DNA from 3 places in the Brevibacillus sp. RS1.1 genome. Region 1 is predicted to be linked to each of the others. Evidence: riboswitches for the same ligand, from Rfam matches in the RefSeq annotation. Region 1 holds a riboswitch; each other region holds the start of a gene.
The links. A riboswitch is a leader RNA that binds a small molecule or an ion and turns the genes downstream of it on or off. The one in region 1 is predicted to bind cyclic di-GMP.
Positions count from the first base shown of each region.

Region 1 (6,143 bases):
CCTCCTCAGGCTACCATCTTACTGGGCTGTTTGTCGGGTCGGAGGGAACGCTTGGTTTATTCACAGAGCTGACCTTGCGTGTTTACGGCATCCCTGAGGCGACAACGGCGGCGCGTGCCAGCTTCCCTTCTGTTCAGGATGCTGTCGATACCGTCGTAGATATTCTCGGAGCGGGTATTCAAGTAGCGCGAATCGAGCTGGTTGATGAACGTTCCATCCAACAAGTGAATCTGTACAAAGAAACGAGCTACCCGGAAGCACCGACGCTGTTTATCGAGTTCCACGGCAGTGAACAAGGGCTCGCGTATGATATCGACTTCGCGCAGAACATCGCCGATGGACATGGCTGCACACAGTTTCTCTTTGAAACCGATTCCAAAGCGAGGGCGCAGCTCTGGGACGCACGTCATAACCTGGCGTATGCCTTCCTGCACAAATCCCCCGGGAAAAAGCTGATGGTGACAGATGTTTGCTTGCCGATTTCCGAGCTGGCAGGAGCCATTGTGGACGCCCGACAAGCCATTGATCGCGCTGGGCTGGATGGTGCGATTGCAGGGCATGTCGGGGATGGGAACTATCACGCCATCCTAATGATCGACCTGAATGACCCCGAAGAAGTTGCGCTTGCCGAGGAAGTAAATGCCCATCTGGTGGAGTACGCATTGAGTCGGGGAGGAACCTGCACCGGGGAACATGGTGTGGGTGTGGGGAAAATCAAATACCAGCGCAAGGAACATGGAGAAGCACTGGACGTCATGCAAGCCATGAAGCATGTGCTGGACCCGAACGGCATCTTGAATCCAGGAAAAATTTTCGGGAAATAACAGAGAGCCTGCATTCTGAACGTTTGTCGGAATGTGGGCTTTTTCTTTTGCGTAATGTGTCGAAGAGGAGAGGAGAAAGGATGATTATGCAGAATGTAGAAGATTGGTAACTGGTGCATTACATTCTGGTGTGGCAGGGAGGCAAAAATGAAGTCTATTGTTGAAATTGCCAAAAGTGCAGGTATCGAAGAACAGCATTTGGAGCTATACGGAAAATATAAAGCCAAACTATCAGATGAACTATGGGAGCAAGTGAAGGATCGCCCTGATGGCAAACTGATTCTTGTTACAGCGATGAACCCCAATCCGGCGGGAGCAGGCAAGACGCTCACGACGATTGGTCTGTCACAATCTTTAAATCATCTCGGGAAGAAAACAATGGCAGCACTTCGCGAGCCGTCCTTGGGTCCTTGCATGGGGATCAAAGGAGGCGCAACTGGAAGCGGCCAGGCACAAATTCTCCCTGCTGATGAAATTAACCTGCATTTTACAGGGGACATTCACGCGATTACAGCTGCACATAACTTGTTGGCAGCGATGATCGACAATCATATTTTCCATGGCAATCCGCGCGGACTCAATCCAAAGAAAATCGTCTGGAAACGAGCTATGGACATGAACGACCGCGCACTGCGAAACATCGTGGTTGGTCTGGGTGAGGGCAATGGAATGACGCGTGAGGATGGCTTCATGATTACGACAGCGTCGGAAATCATGGCGATCTTATGCTTGAGTGAGAATCTAGCAGACTTGCGCGAGCGGTTGAACCGTATCATTATTGGCTACGATTTCAATGATCAGCCTGTACGGGCAGAAGAAATCAACGCGGTTGATGCGATGTGCGTTCTCTTGAAGGAAGCTATCAAGCCCAATCTCGTACAGACAATCGAGGGAACCCCGGTCATCATTCACGGTGGACCTTTTGCCAATATCGCACATGGGTGCAGCAGTGTGATCGGAACCAAAATGGCCTTGAAGCTGGCAGATTACGTCGTAACAGAGGCTGGATTTGGTGCCGACTTGGGGGCCGAGAAGTTTTTTGACATCAAGTGCAGAAAAGCAGGTCTGACTCCATCGGCTGCTGTCGTGGTCATTACGGTTCGTTCGTTGAAATACAACGGCGGGGTAAAAGTACCTGACTTGGCAGTGGAGAACTTGTCTGCTCTGGAAAAAGGCTTCGAAAACGTCAAGCGACATCTGGAAAACTTACAGAAGTTCGGTGTGCCAGCAGTGGTGGCCATCAATCATTTTGCGACAGATACCCAAGCAGAGATTGATGCTGTCATTGCGCTGTGCCAAGCGGCTGGAGCCGAAGCAGCGCTCTCTAAAGTGTGGGCAGAAGGAGGAGCAGGCGGTGTCGAGCTGGCTGAAAAAGTAATTCGAGCAGCAGAGCTGCCTTCGTCCTTCCGATTCTTGTATGAGGAAGGCCTCAGCATTAAAGACAAGATTGAGACTGTCGTGAAAGAAGTATACCGTGGATCAGGAGTTGTCTTTTCGCCGTTGGCATTAAAAACGATGCAAAAGGTAGAAGAAATGGGCATGTCCCATCTGCCTGTGTGCATGGCGAAAACACCGTACTCTTTTACGGATCGCGCTGATCTGTTGGGGGCACCTGTAGACTTCACGATTCATGTGAGCGAAGTGCGCATATCAGCAGGAGCTGGTTTCATCGTGGCACTGACCGGAAGCTTGGTTACCATGCCAGGCCTCCCGAAAAAGCCGGCTGCGGAATCGTTATATGTAGACGAGGAAGGCCACGTGATTGGATTAAGCTAATCAAAAAGTGTGACAAAAAGCTGACAGCTGTAAAAGGTTGTCAGCTTTTTTTCCATTTTGAGGTTTATTCGCAGAAAGTTATGGGAAATGAAAGGTGAGATTGAAAAAAAGTGAACTTAATTGAAAAACAACAAGGAATGACAAAGGCAAACTTGCTGAAAGGCAGGGACGCAAAGCCACGGGTCTAAGGACGAAGGTTAAATGACTTTCGCAGCTAGGACAGCCGGGTTGCCATACCGTAGTCATGATGGGCTGTCGGTGGGCAGTCTTTTTTTTGTTGAAAAAAAGAGAAGGGAGAAGGGATTCGGTATGAAAAATAGTTTGAAGAATAAGCTAATTATCGTTTTGTGCCTGCTGTTGGTGATAAGTTTGGGTACGGTTTGCGGTGCAAGCTATTGGAGTGCTTCCAACCTTTTGGCAAACAGTCTGGACAAAGAAGCTGAGCTGTCAGCTAGCAATCTCTCGATTCGTATCGATGGTTTCTTTCAAGAGAAAATTGAGATTGTAAGAGCGATAGGAGGGTTGATGTCGGCAGATCAAAATGTCGAACAAGACCTGAAACTCATTCAAGAAGCCCAAAAGAAAAACCCCGAGTTTGAGACGTTCTTCTTTTCGCATGACTTAAGCGGTAAGAAAGTGATCAATTTCAAGGGTGAAGTGACCGACATCTCAGATCGTCCGCATATTAAGGAAGCCAGCAAAGGGGAAGGGAAGGTTGTTGTCTCTGAGCCAGTCGTTTCGAAGCGGACAGGGAATAACATCGTGACACTGGTCGTTCCATTGATGAAGGACAACCGTCAATACGGTTACATCGGTTCTACGATTCCAATCAATGAGATCCAAAAAAAGGTGTCTGAAGAGAAATTTGGCGAATTAGGTTACGCCTTTTTAGTAAGCAAAACAGGAACATTTATTTATCATCCGAATAGCGAGTACATTCTGAAGGAATCCATTCTCAATATGGGGATTCTTCAACTTCAGACTGCTTTTGAAGATATCAAGCAAGGGAATCATGGAATCGCCCAATACGAATACGAGAATACAGAGCGATTTGCTTCCTATGCGCCAACCAATTTGAACTGGGGGGTATACATCACTGCACCCGTAGCTGAGCTGCATGCGCCTGTCGATCAACTGTTAGTCCGATTGACGGTTATTTCCCTCATCGTATTGGGGCTTGGGGTTGTCCTCGTTTATTTCTTGGCTGTACGCATGGTGAAACCAATTGAGCGTCTGAATCACGCAGTAAATGTAGTGGCGCAGGGTAACTTGAAAGAGACCGTAACGGTTGACGGAAAAGACGAGATTGCGGTTCTGTCCCGTGACTTTAACCAGACGGTATCACACTTGAAAAATTTGATCGAAGACGTATCACTGTCGTCTGATCAAGTTCAGCGTTTTAGTCAGGAAGTATCCGAAGGTATTAAACAAGCAACGGAAAACATCAACCAAATCGGCTTGTCTATCGAACAGATTTCTGAGGGAGCAGAGGCGCAGGCATCCAGCTCGCAGGAAGTCGCATTGTCGATGACTGACATGGCAGCAGGCATCGTGAAAATCGCAGAGACGTCTGCACATGTTTCTGAGGCTGCCCAGATCGCAACAGAGCAGGCTGAGCAAGGGACTGCTGTGGTAGAGCAGGCAGTTCGCCAGATGGGAAGCATTGGGGAGGGAACTTCGAAGGCGACTGTAGCCATCGAGCAGCTCAACAATCGCTCCAAAGAAATCGAAGGCATTCTCGATACGATCAGTCAGTTGACCTCGCAAATCAATTTGCTTGCCTTGAACGCTTCGATTGAGGCAGCACGTGCTGGCGAGCATGGACGTGGGTTTGCTGTAGTTGCTGGTGAAGTGAAAAAACTGGCGAACCAATCCGAGGAATCCGCATCGAAAATTGCAATGCTGATCGGGGAAATCCAGCAGGATACTCATCACGCAGTAGAGGTTATGACCGAGGGGAACCAAAACGCACAGCAAGGTATCCAACTGGTCGAAGAGGTTCGCGAAATCTTCGAGCATATTTTGGAATCTTCCCGGAACGTTGCCGCGCACATTTTGGAAGTATCCGCAGCATCTGAGCAAATGTCAGCAGGCTCCCAACAGGTGAGTGCTTCTGTAGATGAAATGCATACCATTGCAAAGCATGCTTCACTCGACGCGCAAACAGTGGCAAGGGCAACCGAAGAGCAGCTTCAAGCCATCCAAGAAATTGGCAAGTCTGTCGAGCATTTGAACGCAGTGGCGGAAGAATTACAGCAAGGAATCGGCAGGTTTACGGTGTAAGAAGCAGCTCATCAGGTTGTAAGTCCTCTTTTTGAAAGGGGGGATGCCATTAGGGGATGATGGAGTTTGTTTCTATAACTAAATTCATTACCGTTTAACAGGAGGAGAACCCAGATGAAAAAAATCACACAAACAATCTTGGCGAGCACACTCGCTGCAACTATGCTCATGACATCAGGAACAGGTGCTTTTGCCGCAACAGCGGTTAAGCCTGTCCAAACTGTAGCGGCTGAAGCTGCTAAAAAACCACAAGTGAAGAAGTTTGAGTCTCGTTTGGACGAAATCATTGCGAGAGGCTACATCCTCGTAGGTACTCCAGGTGACTACAAACCGTTTACATATTTGAATCCGAAAACAAACCAATTCGAAGGTTACGATATCGATGCGATGAAGGAATTCGCAAAAAGCCTGGGAGTAGAGGCGCGTTTTGTCCAAACCTCTTGGCCGACACTGATGGATGATTTGTTGGCAAATAAATTCGATATTGCTGTCGGAGGCGTTACGCGCAACACAGACCGTCAGAAAAAAGCGCATATGAGCGATCCTTATATTATGTTCGGTAAAGCTCCACTCATCCGTGCAGAAGACAAAGACAAGTACAAGAGTGTAGCAGACATCAACAAGCCAGAGGTGCGCATTGGTGTGAATCCAGGCGGCACCAACGAGAAATTCGTTCGTGAGCACCTGACAAAAGCAACTGTGACGGTTGAACAAAACAACCTCGACATTCCTGGTCTGGTAGCAAGCGGTAAATACGATGTGATGATCACGGATACGCTGGAAGCGCTTGTATATTCCAAAGCAGATTCCCGTCTGTACGCTGCTCTGACCGACAACCCGTTCACAAAGAGTGAAAAAGCGTACATGATTCACCGTGGAGATACGATTTTCGCTAACTACTTGGATCTGTGGATGGATGAAATGAAACTGCAAGGGAAGTTTGATGAGCTTTACAACAAATGGGTAAAATAGTCGAATAACAGACAAGCAGCCTGATTCTGGGCTGCTTTGTTATTTTTACAAGATTCATCACCAAAAAATCAAACAATTTGGGTATATAAGCTGTTTGCTTTTTTGGTCATTGCATGGTACGATTACAGCTATGTTCTTTAGGGCGCTACGTACAATCGGGATAAAAGGGCATGTTCCGGATCGTAAGGAATAGTGCCCTTTTTTTTGAGAATTTTATAGATGAAGGTATTGATAAAGGAGACTGACATTCATTGGCGACTTTTAATGATTTTGGCTTACACCACTCCA
Region 1 is NZ_JABSVA010000004.1:338,091-344,233, reverse strand. Features, by position in the region: gene HP570_RS15930 (FAD-binding oxidoreductase) at 1-824, shown strand, start outside; gene HP570_RS15925 (formate--tetrahydrofolate ligase) at 972-2,600, shown strand; cyclic di-GMP riboswitch class I at 2,736-2,836, shown strand; gene HP570_RS15920 (methyl-accepting chemotaxis protein) at 2,910-4,883, shown strand; gene HP570_RS15915 (transporter substrate-binding domain-containing protein) at 4,998-5,855, shown strand; gene cshA (degradosome RNA helicase CshA) at 6,107-6,143, shown strand, end outside.

Region 2 (6,143 bases), on a different contig from region 1:
CCTGCGCAAAATGTCAGACAACCTGCTCTTGGCTGACGCTCAAAAAGCACTCGACAAGGAGCAACTTTCTCATCACGCTTACTATACGCTGGCAAAAGGCAAGGACGGAAAAGTGACCGCAACAGAAGGCAGCACAGAGACAAGAATCGGACGCAATGCCTTGGGATTGAAAAACACGTTAACATTTTTGGTGGAAACACGCGGCATCGGCATTGGACGCGCCGATTTTGAACGACGTGTATACAGTCAGGCCATAACTCACGCTGCTGTCATTCAATCAACAGCGGCCAACGCCAAGGCAATCAAGTCCGCCGTGACCCAGGCACGCGCAGAAATCACGGAAAAAGGCAAAAAGGCAAACGACAACGACAAACTCGTTATCCTGAGTGAGAATAAGCGAATACCGGGTCAATCTCTCGAAGTAGTCGATCTCGCAACAGCAAAAAAAGTGTCTACCCCTATCGACTGGGTAAGCTCTACAGATGCCTATCCTGTACTCGAACGTGAGCGCCCCACTGCTTATCTCATGCCTCCTGGCTATCATGACGTTGCAGCCAAGCTGGAACTGCTCGGTGTTTCGGTAAGCAAGCTATCAAAAGAAACGACCATAGCGGTAGAAAGCTACACCATTTTGGAAAACAAGGCGAATACGATATACGAGAATGGGCATTTCACCAATCAAGTGACTGCAAATGTAACAGAAACAACGAAAACCTTTCCTGCGGGTAGTTACGTGTTCAGCATGGCCCAACCAAACGCGAACTTTATTGCGTTGGCCCTGGAACCGGAATCAGTGGACAGCTACGTCACGTTTAACTTCCTGCCCGTTGAAAAGGGCGATGAAGTACCGGTGTATCGCTATATGCTGGAGCATCCACTACCCACTACAAATAAGAACTAAAGGAAAAATTCCCCTCTCTAGAGTTAGACTCCTGAGAAGGGAATTTTGTTACATGTATGGGCTTACTTTATTTCAAACACTTCTTGGGCAAGCCCTGCTAGCTTATTCGTATTGTCGCTCACTTCGACCATCGTCGCAGAAATTTCCTCCGTAGCGGCTGCCTGACTCTCCATGGTTTGATTGATCAATTCAATCGAATTTTGTAGCAGGGTTATCAAATCCCGGATGGAATCCGTGGTTTGCTTGATTTTGTCTGCATTCGTCCGTGAATCTGTCGCCATATTGCGAACCTCATTCGCGACGACAGCGAATCCACGCCCTGCATCTCCTACTCTCGCAGCCTCAATGCTCGCATTTAGTCCCAAAATGTTACTTTGATCAGCGATTTTTTTCACGGCGAGTGTAATTTGCTCGATCTCAGTTGTACTTTGGCTCACATCATTGGCTTGCTCTGAGATCGCCTTCATTTGCTCGTTCAAATTCCCGATCTGCACGGCCATCTCGTGTGTGGTGGCACTGACCTGCTCGACGACGCTCGAGAGATTTGCGGCAATTTCATACAGCTCATTGGCTCGCTCCATACTCGAACCAATGCCAACACCGCCGATAACTTTTCCCGTGTGATCATGCAAGGGGATCGCCCGTGCGACGAGAGGAAAACCAAATAATTCCTTGGGAACCATCATCGCCTGCTTGGTGTTTTTTTGAATCGCGTTGGTGATCACATCTCCCTCCTGGAGTGGATCACCAGACTTTACCTGCAGGGAAAATGTTTGGGCAGGCACATTGCGCAATAGCTTTTCCGTGTCGTAGACCCCAATGGTAATGTCATCGTTGAGCAAATCATTTAAATAGGGAGCAACCTTGATGAAAGCCTCGAGAAGTTCTGCATTTTTCCCCTTTTCGGAGGCTTCTGTTTCGTTCCATCCTTCGTATCCGTTCATGACCCTCTTCACCTCTATCTTTTGCTAGCATTAGTACGGAAATTGACGCTTCTTGTGCTGAACCGAAATCCATTTTAGCGTAGTAAACTCTTCTAGGCTCCATTGACCATTCAAGCGTCCCAATCCGGAATGCTTTTCACCGCCGAACGCCACAATTGGTTCGTCATTGATCGTTCCATCGTTGATATGAATCATGCCGGTCTCAATGCGCTTGGCCATCTGGGCACCTCTCTCCAGATCGCGGGTATGAATCGCCCCGGACAATCCAAATGGTGTCTCGTTCGCCATACGAATTGCTTCTTCCTCGGAAGCAAACGACATGATGCAAACAGCCGGACCAAACAGCTCTTTCGATGCAATGGACATGTCTGTGGTCACTCCTGTCAAAACAATCGGCTCGACCACGTTTCCTTTTACTTCCCCTTTCAGTGCAGGAACGGCTCCTTCGCGTATCGCCTCATCGATCGTTGCCATCAGGTTGGCGACTTGCCGTTGATTGATGAGTGGACCGATTACCGTGTCTGGATCATTTGGGTCGCCTACCTTGAGACCAGATACTTTTTCCACATACAGATCGAGGAATTTATCGTATACATCTTGGTGAACCAGAACCCGGTTAGCCGACATGCAAATCTGACCTTGGTGGGTAAAGCGGCTGAATACCGCTGCATTGACGGCATACTGGAGATCCGCATCCTCCAAAACAATCAGGGCACTATTGCCACCTAGCTCCAAAATCGCCTTCTTGAAATGCTTCGCTGCCACTTGCGCGATATGGCTTCCTACTTGGCTAGAGCCTGTAAACGAAAGGATGCGCGGAATCGGGTGGGAGACAAACCCATCGCCAATTTCAGCAATATCCGTTACAACGACGTTGATCAAGCCTTTGGGCAGACCTACTTCTTCAAAAATTTTCGCGATGAGAGTCCCACCCGTGATTGGCGTGTGCTCATGCGGTTTGAGGACGACACCGTTGCCCGCGCCAAGAGCTGGAGCTACGGACTTCATCGACAGATAGAACGGGAAGTTGAACGGACTGATGACACCGACAACTCCTGCGGGAATCCGATACAAACGATTTTCCTTTCCGTCTACGGGAGAAGGGAGAATTTTTCCTTCCATACGTACAGGGAACGTAGCCGCCTCGCGAATAATATCCTTGACAAGCCCGATCTCAAAAAATGCCTTCAGTCGGGTTCCACCTAGTTCACGAATGATGATCTGAATGATTTCTTCTTCATGCTCTTCGATATAGCGAACTGCACGCTCCAACATTCGGGATTTGGTATAGGCATTCACTTCATCCCACTCTTTTTTCGCGTTGGCTGCCGCCTTGTAAGCCGCGTCGATATCCTCCAGATTTGCCATTTTGAATTCTGCGATGACTTCCCCGTTGTAAGGGTTGATATCTTGCAATGTCTTCGCGCCAAGTCCGTCGCGCCACTCCCCATTGATGTACTGCTTGTCCAGTGTTTGAAGGATTGACATGCTACAACCACTCCCTTTTGAAAAATAAAGAGGCCCCTTTCGCATGAAAGGAGCCGTCATACTAAAACAGCAAAATACACTGCTCGTTGGCAACCCGGCTGCCATCGTAACGTGTACATTAGGCCCGTGGCTTTGCGTCCCCACTTTTCAATGGGTTTGCCCATTCATAGCGAATGCTGATAAGATTTTGTCGAAAAAAGGAAAGATATGGAGAAACATACTTTGATTATAGTACTCCATTTCGAATAGTCAAACGTAAACATGTAAATATTTCGTGAAAGGAAAGAACAAATATCAAAAAGTCCGCATCGCTTGGATACGGACTCCTGATTTTTCTTCCTCATGATCACAATAACTTTTTGACATCCTTTACGCTCGTCGCGAGCATTTGCTCTACCGCGTTGGCGTCTCTTACGTGCTTGGTGATGCCTTCATTCAGCTCGTCCAGTAAGCCCTTTGCCTCACTTACCTGCTGGGACACATCGTCAGCAAAACGCTTTTGATGCGCGATGATTTCCATCACACCCGCCACTTCGACGTTCAGTACCTGGAAAGCGTTCGCGATCTGATCCGTCTTCTGTGCAGCATCCTTGCTGATGGAAAGTCCATTTTTGATCGCACTGCTGCTTTTTTCACTGTTGGACAATGCTTCTTTGATTTCTTCTTGAATCTTGCCGATCAATTCCGCAATCGTCTTGGTCGAGTTCGCTGTCATCTCTGCCAGCTTCCGTACTTCATCCGCTACGACAGCAAAGCCTCGGCCTTGTTCCCCCGCACGTGCAGCTTCTATCGCTGCATTCAGAGCGAGAAGGTTAGTCTGATTCGTAATATCGCTGATTACCTTGACAATACTCGTAATTTCCGAAGAACGCTCTTCCAAGAGGCTCATGGACTTGGACGTATGAACCGATTCTTTGTCGAGCAGGCTCATGACTTCCACAACGTCCGTCATAGCCTTATTGCCTTCATCTGCACGCGCTACCGATTGTTTGCAGATGTCTGTCAGGCGCTCTCCTCGAACCGACAACTGGCTCGCAGATTCATCATCCCGCTCATTAATGGCCTGGATATTCTCTACGGCACGCTTCATCCTCGTCACCAATCGCACCATTTGATCGGAATCGGCGTTCATTGCTTGGTCCGAAGCGAGGATTGCACCCATCTGTTCGTAAAGACCGCGAAGCTCATGTTTCCATGCGTCTTGCTGTCCTGCCATTGTGGTTGTGGCTGTCGTCGCTGCTGTCTCTTTTTCTGCCAGGCCTTTGTCTTTTTTCCAAAACATCCGCTTCCCTCTCCTTTGTACCCATCAATTGTCACCTCGGCGGCTATATACGCGGGACTCGATTATTCCCGGATGTTGTTTCGCCAAGCTCAGCAAGTTTTCCAAGAAATAATAGTGACCCTCCAAGAGCTCCACGTCTTTACGCTCAAAATGCTTCACCTGCAAATACTGCTGCATTTCCAAAGCATAGCGCTCCAGTTTATCGTGAAAATCGTTGGCACGAAGCATTTGCTCCACTTCTGGATATTCTGTTTTCAGGCGACTCAGCTCGCTGTATACACGCCCACCCTCCAGAATCATCTGGTAGGCCGTACGCTCGAGCGTAGCTGTTGTAGCTGCCTCCTGCTCCTCACGCTCCTCGCGCAAAGCTGCCAAGTACGTGATAAAATGGTAGACAGTTAAAAACAATGGTCCTAAAAATAGAATGATCCCTGCCTTGTACACATGCTGATTGGACAAATTGCTGATGAGCAGGAACAAGTGAAACAAGATCGCACCCAACCATACATAGATGATGATTTGGTGATTGATCTTCCCTGCCTTTTGGTGGCGTGAAAAGGCAAAGGTAAGTCCGAGCAGATAAAAGGCAAGCAACGTAAAGCTGGCAGAAAACAAAGCCATCTCCATATCGGTCAGCCAATCTGCATCGGCGGGTATTTCGATAAAGAATTCAAAAGCGAGCACCAGCAGTGAGAACAACAACCCCATGATCCAAAACCGGCTTACTTCCGAGTCATTCCTCCGCCGGGAGCGGTAGCGTTTTGCACGGGATCCTTCCATAATGCTCTCACCTCATTCTCTATGATTCGCCATGATTCTATCTTTTCCTTTCACATGGGGCCAAAATCTGACATCGGAGGCTGTTATGACAAAAAATTTACCAACACCATTTATCGAGCGCATGAAAACCTTGCTCGGACACGACTATGAGGCCTTCGTTTCCTCGTATGATCAGCCTGTGACACACGGCTTGCGAGTCAATCCGTTGAAGGTGGAGCGTGACGATTTTTTGAAAATCTCGCCGTTTGCTGTAGAAGCAGTCCCTTGGTGCGAAAACGGGTTTCGCTACAAAAAGCCTGCTCGTCCCGGCAAGCATCCTTTTCACTCCGCTGGCATGTATTATTTGCAGGAGCCAAGCGCGATGTCCGCTGCCGAAGCACTCGGTGCACAACCTGGTGAGCGAATCCTCGACCTGTGTGCAGCGCCAGGGGGAAAATCGACGCAGCTTGCAGCGTTTTTGCATGGACAAGGAATGCTCGTGGCAAACGAAATCCATCCTGTTCGGGCAAAAGCCTTGTCAGAAAATCTGGAGCGCTGCGGCGTGACCAATGCCGTCGTGACCAACGAAACGCCCGAACGCTTACAGGAGCGATTCCCTCAGTTTTTTGACCGAATTTTAGTAGACGCTCCTTGCTCTGGCGAAGGAATGTTTCGCAAGCTGCCCGAAGCAATCGAAGACTGGAGCCCAGCAAAAGTAACGGAGTGCCATGTCATGCAAGGCGATATTCTCGAGGCGGCCGCTGCTATG
Region 2 is NZ_JABSVA010000007.1:80,803-86,945, forward strand. Features, by position in the region: gene HP570_RS21250 (M14 family metallopeptidase) at 1-901, shown strand, start outside; gene HP570_RS21255 (methyl-accepting chemotaxis protein) at 964-1,845, opposite strand; gene yfmT (benzaldehyde dehydrogenase) at 1,876-3,333, opposite strand; cyclic di-GMP riboswitch class I at 3,419-3,504, opposite strand; gene HP570_RS21265 (methyl-accepting chemotaxis protein) at 3,680-4,615, opposite strand; gene HP570_RS21270 (hypothetical protein) at 4,640-5,395, opposite strand; gene HP570_RS21275 (RsmB/NOP family class I SAM-dependent RNA methyltransferase) at 5,481-6,143, shown strand, end outside.
Region 2: it holds a riboswitch for cyclic di-GMP, as region 1 does, so the genes downstream of both, yfmT (benzaldehyde dehydrogenase) here and HP570_RS15920 (methyl-accepting chemotaxis protein) in region 1, are expected to answer to the same signal.

Region 3 (6,143 bases), on a different contig from region 1:
AAAATGAAAAAAGAAAACAACCGCCATTGAAAAGGCGGTTGCAGGAAGGCTACATATGGAGACCACGCATTTGCTGTTCGATTTTCTCAAAGCCGCCAGAAACCTTAACGACTTCGTCTTTTTGCTCAGAAACGAGAACAAGCACTTCTTCCAGGCTCTCTTTGTTCTTGTCGGTAATATCGGCGTTGACTTCTACTTTTGCGCCAACTTCCTGAATCATGCTGTGAACATGGACGATGAACTCTTGCAGGTTCTTCGTTTTATCTGCGAAGTTTTGCATGTAGTTGTCTACATTGGTGAACATTTCTTGTACTTCGAGGATGCCCTCGCTATTTTTCTCAAAAGACGTCTGTGACTCGGAAATCATATCCGATACGAGCTTCATTTTTTCACGAATGGTCATGAGCAAGCTCGAGATCGACTCGGAGGATAGCTTGGAGGATTCAGCGAGCTTGCGTACTTCATCTGCTACGACAGCAAATCCTCGGCCGTGTTCACCTGCCCGAGACGCTTCAATCGTGGCATTGAGTGCCAACAGGTTGGTTTGTGCAGAAATATCGGAAATGGTTTGAATGATTTTCCCAATCGATTCGGTTTCTTTATTGAGCTCTTGAATCAGCTGGTTCGTACCTTGGATGTCCGTGATGAATCGTTCAAAGTCATTGCCGATGTTGCCAATGCGTTTTCCACTCTCGCTAGTGGCTTCTTTGGTCGATTCTACGTACTCATGCATCTCTGTAACAGAGCGGGTCATGTCCTCAACTTGCAGATTCGTCGAGCTCATTTCCCGACGCAGCTCATCCGTATTGCTAGTCTGGACCGTAAAGGACTCCATAATGTCTTGCAGGGAAGCGACGGTTTCGACAGCGCGAACATTTACACCATCTGTTACCTTGTTCAAATTCTCTTGATAGTCTTGCATAGAGGTGAGAGATTCATTAATTTGATCGAGAACACGTTGCAACGATTCCTTCGAGGCAATCGCTTCTTGCTTTTGTTGCTCACTTTCCTCTTGCAGTTTGTTATTGAATACAGCATGCATCATGCTCGTGATAGAGACGAAGCAGAAGGTGAGCAGGAAGTACATCAGGTCAAGATTGCTTGTCGAATGGAAAATCAATTCTCTCTGTGTCAGGAAGTAGTAAGAGACAATGCCTAATGTCGATACAATGGTTAAAATATTGATGAGTCGGTCTTGATAAATCCCCATGACGGCTACAAAGAACATAATGGTCATGATATTGATCATATGCGGGTCCAGTCCAACTACAATGAACATGAAGATCCCGATTACGACTAAGTTGAAGAACTTCATGAAGGGCGCTGCTTTTTCACGGAAGCTCGGGCGATTGGAGATGTAAGTAAAAGGTGCCAGCACGCCATACAAAATACCCAGTATTGTGAAAACGAATGTGTACGAGACGCCTAGAAAGAGGTTTAAGACCTGAACAACTGTAATAATACTTGCGAATACGATTACGACCCAATTGTTTCTTCTTCTCAATAGATCAATGTTATCCATGTTACCCACCTACCTCGACTTTTACTTGATTGGACGACGACGAATTGTACCAGGAATATTTCGGATCGTGCTTATTGTCATAGACATCTTTTAGATGAAAGAGGGTCGGAATGGCATCGGCCCCTTTGTAAAAGACGATATCTTTGGTCTGAATCGCCTTTACTTGATACTTCGTGTTAATAAATTTAAAAAAAGTTGGATCTGCTACCCCGATTGCGTGGGTATAACCATGCTTTTCAGCGTAATCTATCATCAAGCAAATTCCTTTTTGCCCTAGTTGTCCACGGTATTTTGGCAAAACAGCGAGACTGTCTACCTCCATTACTTTCATATCTTCTGTAACAACATCCTGAAATAGTGATTTTATATAAGCACTTGATTTGGAAAAGGGCGTCATTTCAAATGTTCCACCTGCTTCACCATCATCGGCAAGTAGGAGGAATTGTGCGGAGCCTTCTTTCGCGTACTCCATCTCGAAGCCCATGCTTGTCCATACTGTTTCTTTGATTTCATGAAATTTAGCTAACTCTTGTACGGTTTCTACTTGTTTGTACATAACTTCTCCACTCCATCGTTTTCTGATTACCGTGTTGTGTATGTTTGACGTCCCAAAAGTTATGTTTTTCCATTCTGTTGCAAAAATGAGAGTGCTTTCATCCCCCTTTCAAAAAACGAAACACAAAAAAAGGCCGTTCCATCGAAATGGAACAACCGAAGCTACCAACATCAAAATAATTGTTCCAAGATGATGGCAACCCGGCTATCATGGTCAAAGACTGTAGACCCGTGGTTTTGCGTCGCCACCTTTCGATGACTTTGCCTTTTGCATTTATTAGCAAAACTTGTAAAAGTGTGTCGAATTTTGCTGGACATAATCATGCAAAATATAAGACAAAAGATATACTTTGTCAAGTTTTGGTAGGGTAAAGAAACTAATTGTTCATAAAGTATAGACGAACAAAAAACCATTTGTGATATCAACTAGTCCTTCATTCATAGGCGTTAGGTTAGGGTACGCAGAATGTCTAAAACTTCGGTAGGCTCCATTCGGCTTTGTTGCCTTCCCCAAGGATATCGAATGTGAACTGTTGCCCATCTAAATTTACTTTATATAAAGGTACTTTCCCCTGTTTGATGAAAGAGAAACCTTCTGAAAAAGTTTTTGGTGTTTGAATGCACGTAGCTGCTCAGGAGTTGAAAGGAATACATAAAAATCACCCGTAACAAAAATTTTCCAACCATCCGATAACTAGAAGGAATAGGAGGGGATATTATGAAGGAAGCAAAAGTGATTCAATTCTACTTTTCCGGAGGCGGTGAAACGATTAGCATCGAATCCACGGAACCGGAAGAGATCATTCAAATGGTCGCTAATCAAAACGACGGATGGCTCCAGTATGATGATGTTGTCATCAACGTGAGAAATGTTTCATATATCAAAGTGTGCAATCAGGCGTAAGGATAGGGAGCGGATGTATATAGCTCCAACACGAAAAAGCTCTCCATTGAATGCGGAGGGCTTTTTCGTGTTGGAGGTAGCCGGGCATTTTCCCCAATTATTTGGCGTATATTTCTAAGGTGCTTTTGTTTACTAAAGTATCGACTATTCCTTGCTAATATGCTATCATGATACCTTGTTAACGTATTACCACTTTATCAGAGTAAAATATAGAGCAGGGAAACGAGGGGGATCATCACGATGAAGAAAATAGCATGGATGTCATTGTTGTTGGGTGCGGTGGTTTCGTTGGTAGTGGGCTGTTCCAGCGCAAAAACTGGCGCTGACGCAAATAAGCTGATTATCGGAATTGATGATAAGTTTGCACCGATGGGTTTCCGGGATGAGAAAAATGAGCTAGTCGGTTTTGATATTGATTATGCACGTGCAGCTGGCGAAAAAATGGGAAAACAAGTTGAGTTTCAAACAATCGACTGGAGTGCAAAAGAGTCTGAACTAAACAGTGGTCGTATTGACTTGATCTGGAATGGATATACGATTACAGATGAGAGAAAAGGGAAGGTTCTCTTTACCAAGCCTTATCTGAAAAACGCACAAGTAGTGGTCACGAAGGCAAATAGCAACTTGACCAAGCTGTCAGACTTGGCTGGTAAAGCAATTGGTTTGCAAAAGCTGTCTTCCGCAGCTGACGCGATTAATGCGAGTGATATCAAAAATCAGGTCCAATCGATTACCGAGTTCCCTGATAACGTACTGGCACTGAGTGATTTGAAGATCGGTCGTGTAGAAGCAGTCGTCATCGACCAGATTGTGGCCGATTACTATATGGCAAAAGAGCCGGGAGCATTTAAGCAGTTAGAAGAATCGCTGTCTCCTGAGGAATATGGAATTGGCGTCAAAAAAGGCAACGAGGCATTGCAAAAAGAGCTGCAAAAAGCACTGGATGCAATGAATCAGGATGGTACAGCTGCAAAAATATCGGAAAAATGGTTCGGCGAAAATCGTGTATTGAAATAAGCAGAACAGCGATGGCTTCGCCGCATGATTGGCGAAGCCACGCTTTTATTTTCAGGATTAGGAGCATACCAAGATGAGCGTAGACTACATTCTCTCCATTACGAAGCCCATGCTAGAAGGGGCGCAGATGACGGTGCTGTTGTTTCTCATCGCCATTCTGCTTTCCATTCCATTAGGTTTTCTGATCACCTTACTGGCAAAGAGCAGTAATAAGGCGCTGGCCTGGCTCGCGCATACGTATGTATATGTGATGCGTGGGACGCCTCTCTTATTGCAGCTGTTGTTTATTTGCTTCGGGCTGCCTCTCTTGCCCGTAGTGGGAGATTATTTGGTGATGGATCGGTTCGTCGCTGCATGTGTCGGTTTCGTGCTGAATTACGCAGCGTATTTCGCGGAGATTTTCCGTGGAGGACTGCTGTCGATCGACAAAGGACAGTACGAAGCGGCGCAGGTACTCGGCTTTAGCAAATGGCAGACAACCAACAAGATTATTTTGCCGCAAATGTTTCGCGTGGCTTTACCTGCCGTCGCAAATGAATCAATTACCCTTGTAAAAGACACAGCGCTGCTCTATGCAGTTGCCGTTCCAGAATTGCTTCACTTTGCACAAACGGCTGTGAATCGTGACTTTACCATCGTTCCGTTTTTTATTGCCGGAATCATTTATTTGTTGATGACGCTATTGTTGACGTTATTCTTTAAGTGGCTGGAAAAAAGGTTCAAATTCGAATAAAGGGCTGGCGCAATATGGATATCATTCAAGTATCGAATCTAAAGAAATCGTTTGGCAATCAGGAAGTTTTGCGAGATGTCTCGTTTTCGGTGAAAAAGAACGAAGTCGTGGCAGTAATCGGGCCTTCTGGCTCCGGTAAAAGCACGATGCTGCGCAGCTTGGTCAACCTCGAGCAGGTGAATGGTGGTAGCATTCGTGTGCAGGATGATTATTTGGTGAAGGACGGCGTCTATGCCGGTAACCAGGAAATCAAGCAGATCACGTCGAGAATGGGCATGGTCTTCCAGCATTTTAATCTGTTCCCTCATCTAACGGTGAAGGAAAATCTGGAGATCGCACCACGTGTAGTCAAAGGTGAGGCGTCTTCAGACATCCGGAAAATGAGTGCAGAGCTCTTGGAAAAGGTCGGTCTGTCTGATAAGGCAGACGCGTATCCAGCGAAGCTCTCAGGCGGACAGAAGCAGCGTGTAGCGATCGCCAGAGCACTGATGATGAACCCGCAAATCTTGTTGTTTGACGAGCCTACGTCTGCACTCGATCCCGAACTGACGGGTGAGGTCCTGCAAGTCATCAAGCAGCTTGCCCAGGAGCATATGACGATGATGGTAGTGACGCATGAGATGGGATTCGCACGCGAGGTGGCGAACCAAATCATGTTTATGGACAAAGGGGAATTCGTAGAGTCTGGGACACCGGAGCAATTGTTTACAAACGCTAAATTTGAGCGGACGAAATCTTTTTTGCATCGCGCGTTAAAATAGAGAAGATCAACAACAAATGCCCTCAGTGTCGAGAAGACAGACTGAGGGCATTTTGTATAGCAGGCTACATCACCTGATAGTTCAAGTACCGTTGGCTGATGAACGAATGAAAATGATCGCTGAACGAGTCAGCATTTAAAAACGCATTGTAAGCGTAAGGAGTGACCCGACAGTAAACGAGCTCGCGTCCATCGTGAAAACGGATGTAGAGGTGGCTTGTGGCCAGATCGTAGCGTGCAGCTTTGATCAATTTCGAATCCAGTTCCTTGTAGGTAATTTCTTGAGGTTGATTCTGACGTGGCAGAAATTGGCGGAAAAAAGATCTCAATGTACGTGAAAACTCCTTTATCGGCTTATCTATTTCTACGAGTCTTTATTTTACGCAAAAATTTGGATTCGGAATACAAAAATAGCACACCGATTGCAAAATAGGCTAAGAGAACCGTATTCAGAACAATCATTGGAAAGTGGGCAAGCATGTAAGTGCCTCCTGTTAGAGAGAATGAAGTCACGAATGAAAAGTAACCTGCTCCAAAAAAGTGAAAATCTTCTTTTTGCTTCGTTCTATGGGCCTATCATCTGGTTGAGTGTAGAAAGGAATGATCATCCGAAAGTATGTAGACTCATGAAAAACGTTGTCGAATATAGTCT
Region 3 is NZ_JABSVA010000002.1:1,040,464-1,046,606, reverse strand. Features, by position in the region: gene HP570_RS10495 (methyl-accepting chemotaxis protein) at 50-1,522, opposite strand; gene HP570_RS10490 (GNAT family N-acetyltransferase) at 1,524-2,078, opposite strand; cyclic di-GMP riboswitch class I at 2,270-2,353, opposite strand; gene HP570_RS10485 (hypothetical protein) at 2,796-2,981, shown strand; gene HP570_RS10480 (amino acid ABC transporter substrate-binding protein) at 3,222-3,998, shown strand; gene HP570_RS10475 (amino acid ABC transporter permease) at 4,072-4,731, shown strand; gene HP570_RS10470 (amino acid ABC transporter ATP-binding protein) at 4,746-5,492, shown strand; gene HP570_RS10465 (KTSC domain-containing protein) at 5,557-5,820, opposite strand.
Region 3: it holds a riboswitch for cyclic di-GMP, as region 1 does, so the genes downstream of both, HP570_RS10490 (GNAT family N-acetyltransferase) here and HP570_RS15920 (methyl-accepting chemotaxis protein) in region 1, are expected to answer to the same signal.